DNA from 3 places in the Nocardioides sp. OK12 genome. Region 3 is predicted to be linked to each of the others. Evidence: riboswitches for the same ligand, from Rfam matches in the RefSeq annotation. Region 3 holds a riboswitch; each other region holds the start of a gene.
What was found. Region 3 has a riboswitch for cobalamin ahead of OCU29_RS02105 (hypothetical protein). Riboswitches for the same ligand answer to the same signal wherever they lie in the genome.

Region 1 (7,455 bases), on a different contig from region 3:
GGGCACGTCCTGCCAGGCCGCGGAGGCCAGGTCCGCCTCCCGGCCGGTGACCGGGCGGACCGCTCGCCCCAGCACCGTGGGCAGCTCGCCGTCATGACGCAGCAGCTGGGCGGCCACGGTGATCGCGGGCCGGTGCCCCGACCGCTCGCGCCACCAGTGCCCGGCGACCCGGCGCAGCCACGACGCGCCGGGGCCGCTCGCGCCCAGCCGCACCCCGACCAGCACCACCCGCTCGGCGCCGAGGTCGGCCAGGCGGGTCAGCTCGCGCGAGAGCGACGGATCGCCCACCTGGAGGAACGCCACGGTGGCGGGCCGGTCACCGGCCAGTGCCGCGACCCGGTCGGCCAGGGCGACCTCGTGGGCCGACATGCCCACCAGCACCAGGTGCTCGGCCCCTTCGTCCGCGCTCACCGGGCCTCCTCCACGGGTCGGGCGGCCCCGAGCACGCCGTTCCACCGCACGTGCGGGGCCGGGCGGCGGGGGTGGTCCTCGACGTCGACGTCGACCCCGTAGACGTCGGCGACCAGGTCGGGCGTGAGCACCTCGGAGACCGGCCCGGCGGCCCGCACCCGCCCGTCGTCGAGCACCACGACGTCGTCGCAGTAGGCCGCGGCCATCTCGAGGTCGTGCAGCGCAGCCACCGTGGTCAGGCCGCTCGCGCGCACCCGCTCCAGGAAGTCGAGCTGGTGGCCCAGGTCGAGGTGGTTGGTCGGCTCGTCGAGCAGCAGCAGCGACGGCTCCTGGGCCAGGGCCCGGGCCAGCTGGGTGCGCTGCCGCTCACCGCCGGAGAGCCGGTCCCACCCGCGCTCGGCGAGGTGCTCGACCCGCACCGTCCGCATCGCCCGCTCGACCGCGTCGGCGTCGGCGCCGCGCAGCGGCCCCGCGCCCCACCGGGAGCGGTACGGCGTCCGCCCGAGGCCCACGACCTGGCGCACCGTCAGCGACAGGGCGGTCTCGGCGTGCTGCTCGACCAGGGCGATCCGGCGGGCCCGGAGCCGCGCGGGCATCCGGTGCACGTCGACGCCGTCGAGGCGCACCAGCCCGTCGTCGGGACGGCGCAGCCCCGCGACCATGTGCAGCAGCGTCGTCTTGCCCGAGCCGTTGGGGCCCAGGAGGCCGGTCACCCGGCCCGGTCGGCAGCGCAGGTCGACGGCGTCGAGCACCGGCGCCCCGCGCCCCGGCACGCGCAGGCCCACGCCGAGCGCCTCGAGCGCCGGCGCGCTCACGCCGCCACCCGGGTGCGCCGCAGCAGGTAGGCGAAGAAGGGGGCGCCGACCAGCGCCGTCACGACCCCGATCGGGATCTCCTGACCCTGCACCAGCGAGCGGGCCAGCGTGTCGGCCCACACGAGCAGCACCGCGCCGAGCAGCGCCGCGAGCGGCAGCAGGAGCCGGTGCTGCGGCCCGGTCACGAAGCGCACCACGTGCGGCACCACCAGGCCCACGAAGCCGATCGCGCCCGAGAAGGCGACCAGGCAGGCCGTCACCAGGGCGGTGACGACCATCAGCACCCAGCGCAGGCGCTCCACCTCGATGCCCAGCGAGCGGGCCGAGGACTCACCGAAGGCCAGGGCGTCGAGCTGGCCGGCCATCGCCACGAAGACCACCGTGGAGACGACGGCGACCGCGCCCACGGTCGCCGCGGTGCCCCAGCGCAGGCCGGCCACCGACCCCAGGGTCCAGGTCAGCACACGGCGGGCCGCGTCGGAGTCGCCGGCCAGGATGACGACCATCGAGGTGTAGGCGCCGCACACCTGCGCCGTGGCCACGCCGGCCAGGACGGTGCGTCCGGGCGAGAGGCTGCCGCCGCGACCGGCGGCCAGCACCAGCACCAGCACCAGCGCCCCGAGGGCGCCGGCGAACCCGGCCGCGGCCACGGCGGCCGAGCCCACCAGCCCCACGACCGGGACACCGAGCACGATCACGGTGACCGCCCCGACCGCGGCCCCGCTGGAGATCCCGAGCAGGTAGGGGTCGGCCAGGTCGTTGCGGGTCAGCGCCTGCAGCACCGCGCCGCAGCAGGCCAGCGCCGCCCCGATGGCGGCGGCCCCGAGCACGCGCGGCATCCGCAGCTGCCAGACGATCTGGTCGTCGAGCAGCCGCACGTCGAGGCCGTCCGCGCCCAGCCGGCGCGCCACCACCTCGACGACCGTCGACAGCGGGACCGGGACCGCCCCGATGCCCAGCGCCGCGGCCATGCTCAGCAGCAGCAGGGCCGCCGTGGTCAGCAGCGCGAGGGTCGAGAGGGCCGGTCGGCCCCGTCTCACGAGGCGTCCAGGCCCGCCAGCTGGGCGGCCACCGAGACGGCACCGTCGACCAGCCGCACCCCGGCGGTCGACTCGGAGAACGCGACGGTGACGAAGCGCTGCTCACGCACCGCCCGCAGGGTGCTGAGCACCGGGTCGGCCTCCAGGTAAGCGATCTTCTCCTCCGCGCTGGACCAGGAGGCGTCGGCGAGCACGACGACGTCGGGGTCGGCGGCGACGACCTCCTCCCAGCTGGCCTCGACCCAGCTGCCCGGCTGGTCGGCGAAGACGTTGCTCGCACCCACGGCGTCCAGCACCAGCTGCGGCCCGCCCGCGCCCGCCCCGACGTACGGCGCGCGGTCCCCGGAGTCGTACCAGAGCACCTCGAGCCCGGCCCCCGCCTCCTCGGCGGCGAGCTCGGCCAGCCGCTGCTGCTGCTCGGCGCGCAGCGCCTCGGCCCGGTCGGGCACCCCGAACGCGGCCGCCACGGAGTCGACCTCGTCCCACACCGCCTCGAAGGACGCGTCGGGACGCAGGTCCTGCTCCTCGCAGCCGAACGGCGAGAGGTAGGCGGCGGTGCCGGTGCGCTCCAGCTCGGCCCGGCTCCCGGCCGCACCGGCGTCGAAGGCGCTGGCGTAGGCGCCGTACACGAGGTCGGGCTCCACCGCGAGCAGCTCCTCGCGGGTGGGGTACTCCGGGGACAGCACCGGCACCGCGTCGTACGCCGCCGCCCAGCGCTGCGGCACGGCGTCGTCGAGGTAGGCGGTGCCCGCCAGCCGGTCCTCGACGCCGAGCGCGAGGGCGACCTCGGTGGCACCCTGGTTCATCGTGACCGCCCGGCGCACGGGGCTCGCGATCGTGCTGGTGTGCCCGCAGCTGGTGACCTCCACCGGGAACCCGGTGGCCTCGGCCGCGGCGCTCGCCGGCGGCTGCGGGGCCCCGGCGCACGCGGAGGTCAGCAGGGCCAGCGCGAGCGCGGCCGTGGCCGCCAGCGGGCGCCGGCTCGTCGTGGGGTGGGTGGACACGGACCGGCAGGGCCTCATGGGTTTCTCCTCGGGGTTCTCGCCCCTTGCTCGACGGAGGTCCCGTGGCCAGTGTCTGGCTCGCCCGCGGTGCTGCTGCGGGCTCACAGTGGCGGAACCGCCCCGGACTTCGGCATCGCTGCCGGCACCGGGTTCCTGGTCACCACGAGACGTGTGCGGGCAGCGTAGCGCCGTGGCGCCTAGGCTCGGCGCGGCAGGTCCACGCAGCGGTCGACCTCGACCGTCCGTCCCCCCACGAGGAGAGTCTCTTGATCTTCATCACCGCCCGGTTCCGCATCAAGCCCGAGCACGCCGAGGCCTGGCCCGAGATCTCGCGCGAGTTCACCGAGTCGACCCGCGCCGAGCCGGGCTGCCTGTGGTTCGACTGGGCGCGTGCGCTCGACGACAGCGACGAGTACTTCCTCACCGAGGCCTTCGCCGACGGTGACGCCGGCGCGGCCCACGTGCAGTCCGAGCACTTCCAGAAGGCCACCCGCGAGCTGCCGGCCTACCTCGTCGAGACCCCGCGCATCGTCAGCACCGAGGTCGAGGGCACCGGCTGGTCCGAGCTCGGCGAGATGCGGGTCGGCTGAGGCTCGAGCGGCACCGATGAGCACTCCGTTCGACACGCTCGGTCCCGACCTGGTCACCACCGACCCCGACCTCGTCGCGTCGTACGCACGCGACGAGACGGCCCTCGGGGTGAGCGGCGGGGCCGGGCCGGTCGCCGTCGTGAGCCCCCGCACCACCGCCGACGTCGCGGCGGTGCTCGCCATCGCCCACGAGCACCGGGTGCCGGTGGTGGTGCGCGGCGCCGGCAGCGGCCTGTCCGGCGCCGCCAGCGCACCCGAGGGCTCGGTGGTCCTCTCCACCCGGCGCCTGACGCGGGTGCTCGAGGTCGACCCCGACGAGCGGCTGGCCGTGGTGCAGCCCGGGGTCGTCACCGGCGACCTGCGCGCCGCCGTCGCCGAGGTCGGCCTCTTCTACCCGCCCGACCCCGGGTCGGTGGCCTTCTCCACCATCGGCGGCAACGTCGCGACCAACGCCGGCGGCATGTGCTGCGTGAAGTACGGCGTCACCGGCGACTTCGTGCTCGGCCTCGAGGTGGTGCTGGCCGACGGCACGGTGACCCGCACCGGTCGCCGGACCGCCAAGGGCGTGGCCGGCTACGACCTCACCGCGCTGCTGGTCGGCTCCGAGGGCACCCTCGGCGTCGTCACCGAGATCACCCTGCGGCTGCTGCCGGCGCCGGCGCCCGCCCGCACGCTGGTCGCGACGTTCCCCGGCCTGGCCGCCGCCGGCGCGGCGGTCGCCGCCGTGACCCGGGCCGGGCTCGACCTGTCGATGCTCGAGATCATGGACCGCACCACGCTCGACGCCGTCGACGAGCTGACCGGGATGGGCCTCGGCGCCGACGGCACCCCGGCGGCGATGCTGCTGGCCCAGTGCGACGGCGAGGACGCGCCCGCCGTGCTGGAGCGGATGGCGGCGCTGTGCGAGGACGCCGGCGCCGAGGACGTCGTGGCGGCCGACGACGCCGCCGAGGGCGAGGCGCTGCTCGAGGCGCGGCGCCAGGCGCTGCCGGCGCTGGAGCGGCTCGGCGACTGGGTCCTCGACGACGTCTGCGTGCCGCGCGGACGGGTGGTCGAGCTCCTCGAGGCCGTCGAGCGGGTGGCCGAGCAGGAGGCGCTGACCATCGGCGTCTTCGGGCACGCCGGCGACGGCAACATGCACCCCACGATCGTCCACGACGCCGCCGACCCGGCCTCCGTGGCCGCCGCGACGCGCGCCTTCGACGCGATCACCGCCGCCGCCCTCGAGCTCGGCGGCACCATCACCGGCGAGCACGGCGTGGGCAGGCTCAAGCGCGACTGGCTGGCCCGCGAGCTCGACCCCGGCGCGATGGCGATGTCGCGGGCGGTCAAGGGGGCGCTGGACCCGCTCGGCATCTTGAATCCTGGGGCTGTGCTGGGCTGAGCTCGGCCTGCGGCCGCCTGCCGCTCACGCCTCGCCTCGGGATCGCCGAGTCGTCGCTTCTTCCCGTCCCCCGCTTCGCTCCTCCCGGGAAGGAGCGACGACTCGGCTCCTCTGCACAACGACGAAGACCCCCGGCTCAGCGCTTCCGCGCTGTGCCGGGGGTCTTGCGTCGTTGTGGAGCTGAGGGGACTCGAACCCCTGACCCTCTGCATGCCATGCAGATGCGCTACCAGCTGCGCCACAGCCCCAACTCGTCTGCCTCCCCGTTGCCGGTGAGCGACCTGCGGAACATTAGCCGACGCCCACGACGATGTGAAATCGGGGGTCAGGACACCGTGCGGTTGTAGGCCTCGAGGCGCAGCACGCCGTCGCCGGCGTGCTCGCGGAAGACCACCCAGCCGCAGTTCCCGACTCCCTGGAGGGTCGCGAACTGCTGCTCGGGCCAGCCCAGGAGCGCCCCCGTGGCGACCCGGATCGCCGCCCCGTGCGAGACCGCCAGCGCGGTACCGCCCGCGGGGGTCGCCCGCAGCAGCTCGCCGAGCGCCTCGCCCATCCGCAGGCCCACCTCGGCGGCCTTCTCGGCCCCCGGCACCACGTCGTAGCCACCGGCCCGGAACGCCGAGAACTCCGTCGCGTCGAGCGCGCGGTACTCGTCGTGGGTGAGGCCCTGCCGCTCGCCGAGGTGGAACTCGCGCAGCCGTGCGTCGTACGACGCCCACGACGGCTCGCGGCCCAGCTCGCGCAGCACCGGCGCGACGGTGGCCCGGGCACGGGCCAGGTCGGAGCACCACACGACGTCCGGGCGCAGCGCGGCCACGACGGGCGCGGTGCGCGCCGCCTGCTCGCGGCCGGTGTCGTCGAGGTCGACGTCGAGCTGGCCCTGGATCCGCCGCTCGCGGTTGGAGGCGGTCTGGCCGTGCCGGAGCAGGACCAGGGTGCGGCTCACGCCGGGTCGCGGGGAGCGCTGGGACCCGTGGCGTCGGCCGGCAGCTCGATGACCGGGCAGTCGCGCCACAGCCGCTCGAGGGCGTAGAACTCGCGCTCCTCCTCGTGCTGGACGTGCACCACGATCTCGCCGTAGTCGATGAGGACCCAGCGCCCGTCGCGCTCGCCCTCCCGGCGGATCGGCTTGGCGCCGATCTCGCGCAGCTTGTCCTCGACCTCGTCGACGATCGCCTTGACCTGGCGGTCGTTGGAGGCGGAGACGAGGAGGAAGGCGTCGGTGATGGCCAGCTGCTCGCTGACGTCGTAGGCGAGGAGGTCCTGGCCGAGCTTGTCGCCGGCGGCGCGCGCCGCGGCGTGCACGAGCTCGATCGCGTGGTCGGTGGCGGTCATGAGTCTCCGAGGTGGGTCGTGGCGGCGCCGGGGGCGCCTGGGTAGAGGTCGTGCTTGGCGATGTACTGGACGACGCCGTCGGGCACGAGGTACCACACCGGCTCGCCACGCTGCGTGCGCGCACGGCAGTCCGTGGACGAGATGGCCAGTGCGGGGATCTCCACCATCGTGACACGGTCGGCCGGGATCGACCGCAACGTCTCCTCGTCCATCTCGTAGCCGGGCCGGGTGCAGCCCACGAACTGGGCGAGCTCGAAGAGCTCGTCGGCGTCGCGCCAGGTGAAGATCTCGGCCAGCGCGTCGGCGCCGGTGATGAAGTAGAGGTCGGCGTCGGGCAGCCGCTCACGCAGGTCGCGCAGGGTGTCGATGGTGTACGTCCGCCCGCTGCGGTCGATGTCGACGCGGCTGACGTTGAAGCGCGGGTTGGCCGCGGTCGCGATCACCGTCATCAGGTAGCGGTGCTCGGCCTCGGTGACCTGCCGGTCGGCCTTCTGCCAGGGGTCGCCGGTGGGGACGAAGACGACCTCGTCGAGGTCGAACCACGCCTGGACCTCCGAGGCCGCCACGAGGTGCCCGTGGTGGATGGGGTCGAAGGTGCCGCCCATGACGCCGACCCGGCGTCGACGCGTCACGAGCCGAGGCTCAGCTGTGCTCGCGGCCGTTGCCGAACCCGAGCAGCGCGGCGAGCAGGCCCAGCATGATCACCAGGACCAGCAGCCCGACGCCGTAGGACACCAGGTGGTCGACCTCGTGCTCGGCCTCGGAGGCGAGGACGACGGTGCTCTGCAGGATCTGGGCCGCGGTCATGGCCACAGACTACCGCCCGGGCCGCCCCCGCCCGGCACCGCCTCAGCGCACGTGCCCCTCGCCCGTGAC
Region 2 (7,455 bases), on a different contig from region 3:
AGCAGGTGGCGCACGCCGTCGGCGGAGCGGGGCACGTCCCAGCCGGCCAGCCGGTCGGGCGACGGCGCGGTCGACGACATGTCCGCGATTATCAAGTCTGTTGCGGCCGATGTCTCCCCCGCCCGCCTCGACCGACCTAGCGTCCAGGGCATGAGCCCGTCCCCCTCCCCGGCCAGCCCGTCCCCCGCCCCCACCGCCCGGTCGCCGCGCGTCGTCGTGGTCGGCGCCGGCTTCGGCGGGCTGGGCGTCGTGCACGCCCTGCACGAGCAGGGCGTCACCGACGTGACCGTGCTCGAGCGGGCCGACGAGGTCGGCGGGGTGTGGCGCGAGAACACCTACCCCAACGCCGCCTGCGACGTGCCCTCCCCGCTCTACTCCTGGTCGTGGTCGCCCAACCTCGCCTGGGGCCGCCGCTACTCCCCGCAGCCGGAGATCCTCGACTACATCCGGCGCACCGCCGCCGAGCACGGCCTGCTCGACGCGGTGGTCACCGGCACCATCGTCACCGGCGCGCGCCACGACGGCGAGGCCTGGCGGGTCTCGACCGAGGTCGCCGGCGCGGCGGGGCCGACGTACGACGCCGACGTGCTGGTGCTGGCCACCGGCCAGCTCTCCGAGCCGGTGGTGCCGGACCTCCCGGGCCGTGACGACTTCGCCGGGCCGGCCTTCCACTCCGCGCAGTGGCGCCACGACGTCGACCTGCGGGGCAGGCGGGTCGCGGTCGTGGGCACCGGCGCCAGCGCGATCCAGTTCGTCCCCGGCATCGCCGACGACGCGGCGGCGATCACGGTCTTCCAGCGCTCGGCGCCGTACGTCGTGCCCAAGCCCGACCAGGCCTACTCGAAGCGCCACCACGCACTCTTCCGGCGCCTGCCCGGCACCCTGGCCGCCGAGCGGCGCGCCGTCTTCTGGCTCACCGAGCAGCTCAACGGCGCCCTGGCCGGCGAGAGCCGGGTGTCGAAGCCGCTGACCCGGGCGCTGGAGGCGGCCTGGCGCGCCCACCTGCGCCTCACCGTCAAGGACGCCGGCCTGCGCGCGCGGCTGGTGCCCGACTACCCGCTGGGCTGCAAGCGCCTGCTCTTCTCGAACCAGTGGTACCGCACCCTGGACCGCGACCACGTCGACGTGGTCACCGGCGCCGTCGAGCGCGTGGAGGCCGGCGGGGTGCGGACAGCCGACGGCACCCTGCACGAGGCCGACGTGCTGATCTGGGGCACCGGGTTCGCGGCCACCGACTTCCTGCGCGGCCTCGACGTGGTGGCCCCCGACGGGCGCAGCCTGGGCGAGGTGTGGGCCGACGGCGCCCGCGCCCACCTGGGCATGGGCGTGCCCGGGTTCCCCAACCTGTTCAGCATCTACGGGCCCAACACCAACCTCGGCGGCAGCTCGATCATCGCGATGATGGAGGCCCAGGCTGGGTACGTCGCGCAGGTCGCGCGCCGCCTGGCCGACGGTGGCGCCCGCGCGCTCGCGCCGCGCCCGGAGGTCTGGGAGGCCTTCGACGCCGAGATGCAGTCGCGCCTGGGCGACAGCGTGTGGGCGGGCTGCACCAGCTGGTACACCGACGGGTCGCGGATCACCACCAACTGGCCGGGCCTGGTGGCCGAGTACCAGCGCCGCACCGCCACCGTCGACTGGTCGGAGCTGGAGGAGGTCGGCTGACCGGCAGCCGAGCGGCCCGCGCACCCGCCGGTCGGGGTTGGTACGGTCCACCTGCCAGTCACGCCTCCCCCGGGAGGCTCAGGGAACCCGGTGCGACTCCGGGACTGACGCGCAGCGGTGTGGGTGACGGGCGGGACACGTGGCACCTCCGGGTGCCGCAGCCACTGGGCTCCGGCCCGGGAAGGCGTCCTGGCCCGGTCGAACCCGAGTCCGAAGACCTGCTGGCCCTCACGGCAGCCGCCGGGAGGTCACCCACGGGCTCCGCGCACGGGCCCCGACCTCGAAGGAACCGATGGTCGACGTCGCCGTCCCCCAGACCCACTCCCCCGCCTCCCCACGCTCGCGAGCAGACCGGTGCCCGGGGGTGTCGCGCCCCTGGCCCGCCGACGACGGCGCCCTGGTGCGGCTGCGCCTGGTGGGCGGGCGCGTGCCCGCCGCCGCGCTGCGGGCGCTGAGCCGGGTCGCCCAGGAGCACGGCGACGGCCGGCTGCACCTGACCGGCCGGGCCAACCTGCAGCTGCGCGCCCTGCCGTCGTACGACGACGGCGCGCGCACGGCGCTGCTGCCCGAGGTCGTCGACGCGATCCGGGCGACCGGTCTGCTGCCGGCCCCCGCCCACGACCTGGTGCGCAACATCGTGGTCTCCCCGCAGACCGGGCTGGCCGGCGGCCGCGCCGACCTGCGCCCCGTGGCCGCGCGCCTCGACACCCTGCTCTGCGCCGACCCGGCCCTGGCCGCGCTGCCGGGGCGGTTCCTGCACGTGCTCGACGACGGGCGCGGCGACGTGGCCGGGCGCGGCTGCGACCTGGGGCTGGTGGCGCTCGACGACCGCACCGCCCAGCTGCGGGTCGGGGACGCGTGGGGCGAGGTGCTGCCCCTCGACGACGCCCCCGCCCGGCTCGTCGACCTGGCCCGCGCGTTCCTCGCCGCCCGCGGCAGCAGCCCCCAGGCGGCCTGGCACGTCAGCGAGCTGGCGCGCCCGCTGGCCCCGCCCAGCCCGCCGGACGAGCGGGCGCTGGTGCGCAGCGCGCCGCCGGCGTACGGCGTGGTGGCCGGCGGGTGGCACCAGGAGGCGGTCGACGGCGTGCTGGGCGCCGCCGACGTCGACGCCCTGGTCGACCGCGCGGGCGGTCCCGACGGCGAGCTGGTCGTCACCCCGTGGCGCGGCGTGCTGGTGCCGGAGGTCGCGCGATGAGCCGGCTGGTCGCGCCGCCGCGGCGCTACGACTACATCAGCGACGGCCCGGCGATCTACGTCGACTCCTTCGCCACGATCCGTCGCGAGGCGGACCTGTCGGGCGTGCCGGCCGACGCGGAGAAGCTGGCCGTGCGGATGGTGCACGGCAGCGGCCAGGTCGACCTGGTGCCCGACCTGGTCATCCACCCCGGCCTGGTCGCGGCCGCCCGGGACGCGCTGGCCGCGGGCGCCCCGGTGCTGTGCGACGCGCGGATGGTGGCGATGGGCGTCACCGCGAGCCGGCTGCCGGCCGGCAACGAGGTGCTGTGCCACCTCACCGACCCCGAGGTGCCCGACCTGGCGCGCCGGTGGGGCACGACCCGCACCGCCGCGGCCGTCTCCCTGTGGGAGCCGCGGCTGGAGGGGGCGGTGGTCGCGATCGGCAACGCCCCGACCGCGCTGTTCCACCTGCTCGAGATGATCCTCGACGGTGGTCCGCGGCCGGCCGCCGTCATCGGCTGCCCGGTGGGCTTCATCGGCGCCCGGGAGTCGAAGGAGGCACTGGCCGTCTTCGGCGACGAGCACGGCATCGACCTGCCGTTCGTGACGGTCCGCGGCCGCCGTGGCGGCTCGGCGATGGCCTCCTCGGCCGTCAACGCGCTGGCCCAGGAGCAGGAGTGAGCGGGCGGCTGTACGGCGTCGGGCTGGGGCCCGGCGACCCGGAGCTGGTGACGCTGAAGGCGGCCCGGCTGATCGGGGCGGCCGACGTGGTCGCCTACCACGCGGGGGTCGGCAAGCAGTCCAACGCGCGGCGCATCGCCGCCGACCTGATCCCGGCGGGCGCGGTCGAGGAGGAGCTGCGCTACCCCGTCACGACCGGCGCGACGAGCCACCCGGGCGGGTACGCCGGCGCGCTGGCCGACTTCTACGCCGAGTGCGGCGAGAGGCTGGCCGCCCACCTGGAGGCCGGGCGCGACGTGGTGGTGCTCGCCGAGGGCGACCCGTTGTTCTACGGGTCGTTCATGTACCTGCACGACCAGCTCTCGGAGCGCTTCGAGACCGAGATCGTGCCGGGGGTGCCGGCGTTCGCGGCCGCTACCGCGGCCACGGCCACGCCGCTGGTGCGCCAGACCGACGTCCTCACGGTGCTGCCGGGAACGCTGCCGAAGCCCGAGCTGGCGCGCCGGCTCGCCGACACCGACGCCGCGGTGATCATGAAGCTCGGGCGCACCTTCCCGGCCGTGCGCGAGGCGCTCGCCGAGGCCGGGCGCCTCGACCACGCCCTGTACGTCGAGCGCGCGGCGATGCCCGAGCAGCGCTGGCTGCCGGTCGCCGACGTCGACCCCGCGACCGTGCCGTACTTCTCGCTCGTGGTGGTGCCCGGCGACTCGCTGTCGGGTCAGGGGCGCCGGGCGCCGCGGGTGGCGTCGGAGGTCGTGGCTGACCGTGCGGCGCCGGCTGCCGAGCTGCTGGTCGTGGGGCTGGGGCCGGGGCCGGGGCGGTGGCTGACCCCGGAGGTCGAGTCGGCGCTCGCGGAGGTCGACCACGTGGTCGGCTACGCGCCGTACGTCGCCCGGGTGCCGCAGCGCCCCGGCCTGACCCGGCACGCCTCGGGCAACACCGTGGAGGTCGACCGGGCCAGGTTGGCGCTCGAGCTGGCCTGCCGCGGGGAGCGGGTGGCGGTGGTCTCGGGAGGTGACGCGGGGGTCTTCGGGATGGCCTCGGCGGTCTTCGAGGCGGTCGACGCCGACCCGGCGCTGGCCGACGTGCCGGTCAGGGTGCTGCCCGGTGTCTCGGCGGTGCAGGCGGTGGCGGCCCGCGCCGGGGCTCCGGTGGGCGCCGACTTCGCGGTCGTGAGCCTGTCGGACCGGCTCAAGCCCTGGTCAGTGGTCGAGAAGCGGCTGCGCGCGATCGCGGAAGCCGACCTGGTCCTCGCTGTCTACAACCCCGCCAGTCGATCGCGCACCGAGCAGGTGGTGACGATGCAGAAGGTGCTCCTCGAGCACCGCTCACCCGACACCGTCGTGGTCGTCGGGCGCGACGTGGGCCGCGCCGAGGAGTCGCTCGAGGTGACCACCCTGAGTGCGCTCGACCCCGAGAGCATCGACATGAAGTGCCTGCTGCTCGTCGGGGCGACCTCGACCCGCGTGGGCGCCGGCGGCGCGGTCTGGACGCCCCGGTACGTCGACGATCAGGCGGCGGGCGTGTAGTCGTCGTCGAGGACGATCTGCAGGCGGGGGTGGAGGACGTCGACCCTTGGTCGTGAGGGTTCGGGTGTGACTGGTGGGTCGCCGGGTGGGAGGTCGGGTGCCCTCGAGCGGACCTGGTGGCCGGTGGGGGTCGTGGTGATCACGGCACCGTCGTGGGTGGTGGCGGTGAAGCCGGGTGCTTCCTTGGCCTGGTTGCAGGCCTCGCACAGCCCTTGGCCGTTGGTGGCGCTGGTGGGGCCGCCGGCGTGGTCGGGGACCACGTGGTCGTGGTGCCGGATCGGGGCGTCGCACCACGGGGTGCGGCACGACTGGTCGCGCAGGTCGATGAAGAGCCCCAGGCTGGCGGGGAAGGTGCGTGCCCGGGAGTCCATCGCGACCAGGGCCCCAGCGCTGGTCGTGTAGAGCCTGCGCAGCGTCGCCTGCGCGTCGGCGATCGCGGTGGCGACCAGCTCGCGGGCGAACCCGGCCGGCACCGGCCCGTAGCCGGCCACCCAACCCGGCTGGTGGCCACCACCGAGGAGGGTGGCGTCGGAGATCGTCAGGTTCACCGCCACCGGGACCGCCGGCGGGCCGGAAGCTGGCGCCGGCTCGGCGGACCGGGTGAGCACGGAGGCGACCAGGGTGTCGGCCATGACCTGCCCGCGAGAGCGCTCGTCGCCACTCGCACGGGCGGAGTCGGCGGCCCGGGTCAGCGCCGCGTACGCAGCGACCCCTTGGGCGACCGGGAGCAGCGCGGTCAGGTAGGTCATCGTGTCGGGGGCCGGTCGCAGGGACACGTACCGCTCGCCCTCGGCCTTGCGGGAGCGCTTCAGCGCGGCGTGCGGGTCGAGCTCGTAGGCACGGGCCCGGGCAGCAGCGACCAGCCGCTTGTCACCCCAGCCGTCGGTGGTCTCGGGGTCGGCCATCAGCTCCGCGTCGACCCGGCGCCGGTCCTCCAGCGTCAGGCACGCGGTCTCGCGGGCCAGCAGGGTCGCACGCCACTCGCCGCACCAACCCGCGCGCATCGCAGCCAACGTGTGCGGCATCTCCGCCACCAGGATCTTCGCCAACCCCAAGTGGCGAGCACCCCGGTTCGGCGACTCGCGCCGCGCCAGCCCGACCTGCGAAGCCACCCCGACACCCTGCCGGTCCTCACCCAGACCGGCCGCGGCGTGCCGGCGACGTACGACCTCGTCGAGACGAGCCGTCAGCTCCACCTGCAGCGCGTCGAGCCGGCACTTCTGCTCCTCCGCCGCCCGCAGCGCCTCGACCAGCTCGACCTCAGTGAGGTCGGCCGGGTCGAGACCGGGAGCCGGAATGGAAAGCATGTCGACACCTTAGTCGAACACATGTTCGATAGCAAGAGGCGCGGCACAGATGGATGGGCTCCTCCCGCCGCTTCTGGCCCGCGTGACTGACGGACACACGCGCGCCGTACAGGACCACCACCCCGACACCCTGTGGCTCGGGACCGCTTCTACGGGGCCGGGACATCTTGGCCCTTACTTGGCGTGTCCTGTTTTCCAGTCATCGAGGCCCGCGAGAAACGCACTCTCATCAGCGTGAGGCGTTCTGCGTCAACTGCTGGGGCGGGTCCCTGGATCGTCGTCGGTCCCTGCATAGCGGTAACGGAGCTAGGGCTCGGCAGCGTGTGATCGGGTTGTGGCGACGACGAGCCGGGGCGGCCTGTGATGAGCGACGAGATACCTCGAGGGTTCTCAATGCCGCAGAAGGCTCGCCCCGACCCAGCTAGTGGACGCACGACGCGTCAGTTCAGGCAGCCACCTCCGTGAGCATCGTGGACTTGCGTCGGGTGCCGTGCGTGGCGATGTCGGGATCCCAGGCCTGGCCAGTAACGATCACGGCGTGGAGCTGACGCAGGATCGCGCCGGCGAGGACCGTCTGGGCCTGAGTGGGCTTGAGCTTGTTGTTCTCGCGGGTGGTGAGGTGTCGATAGCGGTCGGCATAGACGGGGTTGCTCTTCACCGCACCCCAGACCGCTCGCCAGGCTGCGGTCCGTAGGTGCGGTCGGCCGGCCCCGCTCAGGTGGCTGCGTCCGGCGAAGGTCCCAGACATGCGTTGGCGCGGTGCGAGTCCGGCGTGCTTGACCACGGCGCGGGAACTGATGAAACGGCGCAGGTCGCCTGTCTCGGCGAGGATCGCGGCAGCCCCGACCGGGGAGAGACCCTTGATGGAGCAGGCCAGCTCGGTCAGCTGCAGGTCGTCGAGTATCGCGACCATCCGGGCTTCGGTGTCGGCCAGCTTGACCCGGGCGGTGTCCCAGTCCTCGATGATCCAGGCGATCCGCTCGAAGGCGCCCAGGCGGTGCTCGATCACGCCGGCGGGGTCGGTCAGGGCGGCATAGAGCTTGCGCAGGATCCGTAGGCAGGGCCGGAGTTTCCCGCGGCGGGTCAGCTCCTTGCGGACC
Region 3 (7,455 bases):
GAGGTGCGCACCGCGTTGCGGATGCGCTTGGCGTGCACGGCCGCCTCGACGCCCTTGCCGGTCACGTCGCCGCACAGCAGCATCAGGTCGTCGGGGTGGGCGGGGTCGCTGAGCACGTCGAAGAAGTCGCCGCCGACCGCCTGGGACTCGTGGGCCACGCGCACGTGGGTGGCGATCTGCAGGCCCGGCACCTCCGGCACCCGGCCGGGGGCCAGCGAGCGGCGCAGCACGTCGGCGACGTAGCGGCTCTCGGCGACCAGCAGGGTCGCGTCGAGGCCGACGCCGATGCGGTCGGTCAGGTCGCCCAGGAAGGCGTGCGAGCCCGAGAAGTCACCCCCGCGGTCGCGGCCGACGACCAGCGAGCCCAGGGTGCGGCCCCGCGCGGTCAGCGGCAGCACCACCAGCAGCTCCACCTCGCTCAGCTCGAGCCGGGCGGCGAGGTCGGGGTCCACGACCACCGAGCGGAGCGCCTCGCGCCGCGCCGACCCGTGGCGGGGCAGGACCACCTCGGTGGCCAGACCCGTCTCCATGGTGGCCGCGGCGTCGCGGGGGAGCGGGTCGGCCAGGGGCCTGCGCACCGTGGTCGGCTCGTCGACGTGGGTGCCGCTGCTGACCAGGTGGTGGGGACCGGAGCGGACGACCACCTGGGCGACGTCGACGACCTCGTCGAGCAGCAGCTCGACCAGGGCCTCGAGGCCGCGGTCGGGGTTCTGGACGGCCGAGACGCTGCGCGAGAGGCGCAGCAGGAACTCGGCGCGGCTGACGGCCTGGGCCAGCCGTGCGCGCGGCTCGGCGGATCGTGAGTCGGCGAGCAGACGCGCAGGACGTTCCCGCGTCGTCGCCGTCATCGAGCCTCCATGCTGCCGTTGCCTGCGACCACAGTAAGGAACTCGTGGGTGAAGTGCCCGTTCCCGGGCCCCGACCCACCCGGTCGGGTGGTCGGGCGCCGGCCTCCTAGGATGGCGCCCATGCCCGAGATCACCCGAGACGAGGTCGCCCACCTGGCGACCCTGGCCCGGATCGACCTGTCCGACGACGAGCTCGACCACCTGGCACCCCAGCTGTCGGTCATCCTCGAGTCGGTCGCCTCGATCAGCGAGGTGGCCGGCGCCGACGTGCCGCCGACCTCGCACCCGCTGCCGCTGACCAACGTCTTCCGCGAGGACGTCGTCAGGCCCGGCCTGAGCGCCGAGGAGGCCCTCGCGGGCGCCCCGGCCTCCGAGGAGCAGCGCTTCATGGTGCCGCGGATCCTGGGGGACGAGCAGTGAGCATCGACCTGACCCGCGCCAGCGCCGACGCGATGGCGCGCGCCCTGGCCGCCGGCGAGACGACCTCGGTCGAGCTCACGCAGGCGGCGCTCGACGCGATCGCCGCCGTCGACGGCGCCGTGCACGCCTACCTCCACGTCGACGCCGAGGGTGCGCTCGCGCAGGCCGCCGCCTCCGACGCCCGCCGCGCCGCCGGCACCCCCGCCTCGGCCCTCGACGGCGTGCCCGTCGCGGTCAAGGACGTGCTGGCCACCACCGGCCTGCCCACCACCTGCGGCTCGAAGATCCTCGAGGGCTGGCTGCCGCCGTACGACGCCACGGTCGTGGCCCGGCTCAAGGCCGCGGGCCTGCCGATCCTGGGCAAGACCAACATGGACGAGTTCGCCATGGGCTCCTCCACCGAGCACTCCGCCTACGGCCCGACCCACAACCCCTGGGACCTCGAGCGCATCCCCGGCGGCTCCGGCGGCGGCTCGGCCGCGGCCGTCGCCTCCTTCACCGCGCCGCTGGCCCTGGGCACCGACACCGGCGGCTCGATCCGCCAGCCCGGCGCCGTCACCGGCACCGTGGGCGTCAAGCCGACGTACGGCGGGGTCTCGCGCTACGGGCTGGTGGCGATGGCCAACTCCCTCGACCAGGTCGGCCCGGTCACCCGCACCGTCCTGGACGCGGCGCTGCTGCACGAGATCATCGGCGGCCACGACCCGCTCGACTCCACCTCGGTCGACCAGCCGCTGCCCCCGCTGGTCGAGGCGGCCCGCCAGGGCGCGGCCGGCGACCTGTCGGGGCTCAAGGTCGGGGTCATCACCGAGCTGTCCGGCGAGGGCTACCAGGCCGGCGTGCTGGCCCGCTTCCACGAGTCCGTCGAGCTGCTGGTGCAGGCCGGGGCCGAGGTCGTGGAGGTGTCGTGCCCGAACTTCGTGCACGCGCTGGCGACCTACTACCTGGTGATGCCCTGCGAGGCGTCCTCCAACCTCGCCAAGTTCGACGCGATGCGCTACGGCCTGCGGGTGCTGCCCGAGGGCGTGGAGTCGCCGTCGGCCGAGGAGGTCATGCGGGCCACCCGCGACGCCGGCTTCGGCGACGAGGTCAAGCGCCGCATCATCCTGGGCACCTACGCGCTCTCCAGCGGCTACTACGACGCCTACTACGGCACCGCGCAGCGGGTGCGCACCCTGATCTCCCAGGACTTCGCGGCCGCCTTCGAGAAGGTCGACGTGCTGGTCAGCCCGACGTCGCCGACCACCGCCTTCAAGCTCGGCGAGAAGCTCGACGACCCCCTCGCGATGTACCTCAACGACCTCGCGACCATCCCCGCGAACCTCGCCGGCGTGCCGGGCATCTCGGTGCCCAGCGGTCTCGCCGAGGAGGACGGGCTGCCCACCGGGTTCCAGGTGCTGGCCCCCGCCCTGGCCGACGACCGGCTCTACCGCGTCGGCGCGGCCCTGGAGGCCGCGCTGGAGGCGCAGTGGGGCGGCCCGCTGCTCGACAAGGCTCCCACCCTGGAAGGAGCGGCCCGATGAGCGCCGCCGAGACCCTCGTGCCGTTCGACGACGTGCTGGCCGCCTACGACCCCGCCCTGGGCCTCGAGGTCCATGTCGAGCTCAACACCAACACGAAGATGTTCTGCGGCTGCCCGACGGCCTTCGGCGCCGAGCCCAACACGCAGGTCTGCCCGACCTGCCTGGGCCTGCCGGGCGCGATGCCGGCGGTCAACCGGGTCGCGGTCGAGTCGGCGATCCGGATCGGCCTCGCGCTGAACTGCGAGATCGCCGAGTGGTGCCGCTTCGCGCGCAAGAACTACTTCTACCCCGACATGCCGAAGAACTTCCAGACCAGCCAGTACGACGAGCCGATCGCGTTCGAGGGCTGGATGGACGTCGACGTCGACGGGGAGACCTACCGGGTCGAGATCGAGCGCGCCCACATGGAGGAGGACACCGGCAAGTCGCTGCACGTCGGCGGCTCCACCGGCCGCATCCACGGCGCCGACTACTCGCTGGTCGACTACAACCGCGCCGGCATCCCCCTGATCGAGATCGTCACCAAGCCGATCACCGGCATGGGGGAGAAGGCCCCCGCGGTGGCCCGCGCCTACGTGCAGCAGCTGCGCGACCTGATCGTCGCGCTCGGGGTCTCCGAGGCGCGGATGGACCAGGGCAACCTGCGCGCCGACGTGAACCTGTCGCTGGCCCCCAAGGGCTCCACGACGCTCGGCACCCGCACCGAGACCAAGAACGTGAACTCCTTCCGCTCGGTGGAGCGCGCGGTGCGCTTCGAGATGCAGCGCCACGCCGGCATCCTGGGCTCCGGCGGCTCGATCCTGCAGGAGACCCGGCACTGGCACGAGGACACCGGCGTGACCACCAGCGGTCGCGAGAAGTCCGACGCCGACGACTACCGCTACTTCCCCGAGCCCGACCTCGTCCCGGTGGCGCCCTCGCGCGAGTGGGTCGAGCAGCTGCGAGGCACCCTGCCCGAGAACCCGACGCAGAAGCGGGCGCGGCTGCAGGCCGACTGGGGCTTCACCGACCTCGAGATGCGCGACACCGTGGGTGCCGGGGCGTTCGGGCTGGTCGAGGCCACCGTGGCCGCCGGCTGCGCGCCGCAGGCCGCCCGCAAGTGGTGGCTGGGCGAGATGGCGCGACGCGCCAACGACTCGGGCGCCGACATCGCCGACCTCGGGGTCACCCCGCTCGACGTGGCCCGGGTCCAGGCCCTGGTCGACGAGGGGTCGCTCAACGACAAGCTGGCGCGCCAGGTCTTCGACGGGCTCCTGGCCGGCGAGGGCACCCCCGACGAGATCGTCGCGGCCCGCGGCCTGGCCATCGTCTCCGACGAGGGTGCGCTCAACGCCGCCGTCGACGAGGCGATCGCCGCCAACCCCGACGTCGCCGACAAGATCCGCGACGGCAAGCACGCCGCGGCCGGTGCGCTCATCGGCGCGGTGATGAAGCAGATGCGCGGCCAGGCCGACGCCGCCCGGGTGCGCGAGCTGGTGCTCGAGAAGCTCGCCTGACGGGCGCGTACCGCCGCCGGGCCCCGGCGGCGGTACGCTCCGCTCACCAACTCCACATGCACGCCCTCGCAGGGGGAAGCCGGTCGAACTCCGGCGCTGACCCGCAACCGTGGGCCGTCCCAGGACGGCGAGCCGGAGCACCCTCGTGCGGCGTACCGATCACACGCTGTCGAGGACCGCAGCGGTGTCGCCCTCGCCGCGCGTGGGGTCGTCGCCGCTGCTCGCAGCGGAGAGGAACCCCGTGAAGCACCCCCTCACCCGTGGTGCGGCGCTCGTCGCCGGCACCGCCACGGCCCTGGCCGTCGTGGCCGCCGCCACGCCCGCCGTGGCCGGCACGGCTGACAAGCAGCAGGCCGCCGCCGACTGGCTGGCCGGCGAGCTCGACGGCGGCGTCGCCGTCAACGAGCAGTACGAGTTCAACGACTACGGCCTGAGCATCGACACCGGTCTGGCGCTGCGCGCCCAGGGCCTCAAGGCCCGCAAGATCGCGAAGATCAGCGACGCGCTCGCCGGCGCCGTCGACAGCTACACCACCGGGGCCGACTTCGGCTCCGACGACGTGTACGCCGGCGCCACGGCGAAGCTGGCCTCCTTCGTGGTCCGCACCGGCGGGGACCCGGCCGCCTTCGGCGGCGTCGACCTCGTCGAGCGCCTCGAGGGCCTGGTGGCCACCGAGGCCCCGGTCGCCGGTCGCCTGCAGGACTCCTCCTCCTACGGCGACTACGCCAACACCATCGGTCAGGCCTTCGCCGCCCAGGCGCTGCAGTCCGTGGGCGCCGAGCAGGCCGCGCCGGTGACGTCGTACCTGCTGCAGCAGCAGTGCGAGGCCGGCTACTTCCGGCTCTCGTTCGCCGCCGCCGACGCCCCCGAGCAGGGCTGCGACGCCGACCCCGGCGACCCCGAGCAGGGCGCCGACGTGACCGCACTGGTGGTGCTGAACCTGCTCGAGATCGAGGCCCCCTCGGCCGAGGTGCGCACCGCGGTCGACGACGCCACCGCGTGGCTGGTCAGCCAGCAGAGCGACGGCGGCGCCTTCGACGGCGGCCCCGACGCCGGGGTGAACTCCAACAGCACCGGCCTGGCCGGCTGGGCCCTCGGCGAGGCCGGCGTCTGCGGCAAGGCGCAGGGCGCCGCGCAGTGGGTCAAGAAGCAGCAGGCCGGTGGCCGGGACAAGGCCCTGGCCCAGGAGAAGGGCGCGATCGCCTACGACCGCGCCGCCTTCCTGAGCGGCAAGAAGGAGGGCATCACCACGCTGACCGCCGACCAGTGGCACCGGGCGACCGCCCAGGCCGCCCCGGCGCTGGAGAACCTGCGCAAGGTGGAGTGCAAGGCGTGAGCCTGCGCCGCTCCCGCTCCCGCACCGGCTCGGTCCTGCTGTCCGCCGTCGTCGCGCTCGGCGCGGCGACGGCGGGGCTGGTGGCGGCCCCGCCGACGGCGAGCGCCGCCACCTGCAGCAACGCCGGCGGCGTCTCCGTGGTCGTCGACTTCAAGGGCCTCGGTGGCGGGCAGCAGACGGGCTGCGTCACCGGTGAGGGCGGCAGCAGCGCCGCGGCGATCTTCTCCGCGGCCGGGGTGTCGCTGACCCGGGCCCGCAGGCAGCAGGGCTTCGTGTGCCGGGTGCAGGACGTGCCCGCCGACGACCCGTGCGTCAACGCCTCGCCCGCCGATGCCTACTGGTCGCTGTGGTGGTCCGACGGCTCGTCGGGCTCGTGGAGCTACTCCAGCCTGGGCGTCGACCAGCTCGAGATCCCCGAGGGCGGCTCGGTCGGGTTCGCCTGGGACGACCAGTCGGGCCAGGTGCAGCCCGGCACCGCCCCGCCGACCAAGCCGGCCGCCGCGCCCTCGCCCAGCAGCTCGGGCGGCTCGGGGGGCTCCGGTGGCTCGGGCAGCACGGGCTCGACCTCGGGTGGATCGGGTGGCTCGGGTGGTTCGGGCGGCACGGGCTCGACGACCCCGGCGACACCTGCGCCGTCCGGGGGCAGCGCCAGTGCCGGCGCCGCCGTCGAGGACGAGGCCACCACCGGGGCCGAGCAGGGCCGCAAGAGGACGAAGAAGGACAAGGGCGCGACGGAGCGGTCGAAGGACGGGCGCGACGAGGAGCCCGAGCAGTCCGGGGAGAGCGCCGGTGCCGACGACCAGGACACCGTGGTCGACCTCGACGACACCGAGCCGGTCGCGGTGCCCGCGACCGACTCCGACGGGCTGCCGACCTGGGTCGCCCCTGCGGTGCTCGCCCTGCTGGGGCTGGGCCTGGCCGGCGTCGCGGTGGTACGCCGCCGTCGTCGGCTGTGAGGCTGGCATGCCGCCGTCGGGGCCGACGGCGGTATGCTGCACCCACCAACCACACCCGCGCACGTCGGGGGAAGCCGGTCGAAGTCCGGCGCTGACCCGCAACCGTAGGCCGCCCCAGGGTGGCGAGCCGGAGCACCCGCGTGACGCGCACCGATCACACGCTGTCGAGGACCGCAGCGGTGTCGCCCCTGCACCACCGGGTCGCCGCCGCGTGCAGCGGAGGGGAGCCCCGTGAGGAGCCAGAGCCGTCGAGCCCCGCTCGCCGCAGCCGTGGCCTTCGCCCTGCTGGGCGCGACCGCGTGCGGCGCGGAGGAGTCGACGGCCCCCGAGGCGGCCCCCCGGGCCGAGCAGCCGCCCGAGGCCGCGCTGGCCGGCGGCTGGTTGTCCGAGCAGCTCACCGACGGGGTCGTGCGCAACGAGCAGTACGACTTCGACGACCACGGCCTGAGCATCGACGTGGCCCTCGCGCTGCGCGCCCTCGGCGGCCACGAGGCCACCGTCGCGCGGGTCGCCGACGCGCTGGACGGTGCGGTCGAGGCCTACACCAGCGGTGGCACCGACGGCCTCTACTCCGGCGCGGTCGCCAAGCTGGCCTCGTTCATGACGCTCGCGGGGGGGGACCCGACCGACGTCGGCGGCGCCGACCTCGTCGAGCGCCTCGAGGGCCTGGTCAGCAGCCGGCCTGCCTCGACCGGCCGCCTCCAGGACACCGCCCCCGGCGCCGACGTCGCCAACACCATCGGCCAGGCCTTCGCCGCCCACGCGCTCACCACGGCCGGCTCGGCGGCCGCCGCGCCGGTCACGGACTACCTGCTCGAGCAGCAGTGCGCCGACGGCTGGTTCCGGCTGCTGCTCACCGAGGACGCGAAGGCCGGC

Region 1: linked by a shared signal. The riboswitch ahead of OCU29_RS12680 (ABC transporter substrate-binding protein) and the one ahead of OCU29_RS02105 (hypothetical protein) in region 3 are both predicted to bind cobalamin.
Region 2: linked by a shared signal. The riboswitch ahead of OCU29_RS12805 (nitrite reductase) and the one ahead of OCU29_RS02105 (hypothetical protein) in region 3 are both predicted to bind cobalamin.

What each region holds. Positions count from the first base shown of each region.
Region 1 covers NZ_BNET01000004.1:454,688-462,142, reverse strand. The annotation lists partial or broken gene OCU29_RS19845 (NAD(P)H-dependent oxidoreductase subunit E) at 1-369, opposite strand, end outside; gene OCU29_RS12690 (ABC transporter ATP-binding protein) at 408-1,226, opposite strand; gene OCU29_RS12685 (iron ABC transporter permease) at 1,223-2,266, opposite strand; gene OCU29_RS12680 (ABC transporter substrate-binding protein) at 2,263-3,288, opposite strand; cobalamin riboswitch at 3,317-3,450, opposite strand; gene OCU29_RS12675 (putative quinol monooxygenase) at 3,537-3,860, shown strand; gene OCU29_RS12670 (FAD-binding oxidoreductase) at 3,877-5,244, shown strand; tRNA gene OCU29_RS12665 (tRNA-Ala) at 5,420-5,492, opposite strand; gene OCU29_RS12660 (histidine phosphatase family protein) at 5,570-6,190, opposite strand; gene rsfS (ribosome silencing factor) at 6,187-6,579, opposite strand; gene nadD (nicotinate-nucleotide adenylyltransferase) at 6,576-7,211, opposite strand; gene OCU29_RS12645 (hypothetical protein) at 7,222-7,386, opposite strand; gene OCU29_RS12640 (glutamate-5-semialdehyde dehydrogenase) at 7,429-7,455, opposite strand, start outside.
Region 2 covers NZ_BNET01000004.1:483,579-491,033, reverse strand. The annotation lists gene OCU29_RS12815 (AraC family transcriptional regulator) at 1-80, opposite strand, end outside; gene OCU29_RS12810 (NAD(P)/FAD-dependent oxidoreductase) at 151-1,662, shown strand; cobalamin riboswitch at 1,743-1,882, shown strand; gene OCU29_RS12805 (nitrite reductase) at 2,027-2,857, shown strand; gene OCU29_RS12800 (precorrin-8X methylmutase) at 2,854-3,519, shown strand; gene OCU29_RS12795 (precorrin-2 C(20)-methyltransferase) at 3,516-5,048, shown strand; gene OCU29_RS12790 (HNH endonuclease signature motif containing protein) at 5,030-6,355, opposite strand; gene OCU29_RS12785 (IS110 family transposase) at 6,801-7,455, opposite strand, start outside.
Region 3 covers NZ_BNET01000001.1:420,886-428,340, forward strand. The annotation lists gene OCU29_RS02085 (PP2C family protein-serine/threonine phosphatase) at 1-848, opposite strand, end outside; gene gatC (Asp-tRNA(Asn)/Glu-tRNA(Gln) amidotransferase subunit GatC) at 969-1,268, shown strand; gene gatA (Asp-tRNA(Asn)/Glu-tRNA(Gln) amidotransferase subunit GatA) at 1,301-2,791, shown strand; gene gatB (Asp-tRNA(Asn)/Glu-tRNA(Gln) amidotransferase subunit GatB) at 2,788-4,287, shown strand; cobalamin riboswitch at 4,331-4,451, shown strand; gene OCU29_RS02105 (hypothetical protein) at 4,529-5,623, shown strand; gene OCU29_RS02110 (hypothetical protein) at 5,620-6,579, shown strand; cobalamin riboswitch at 6,647-6,717, shown strand; gene OCU29_RS02115 (hypothetical protein) at 6,811-7,455, shown strand, end outside.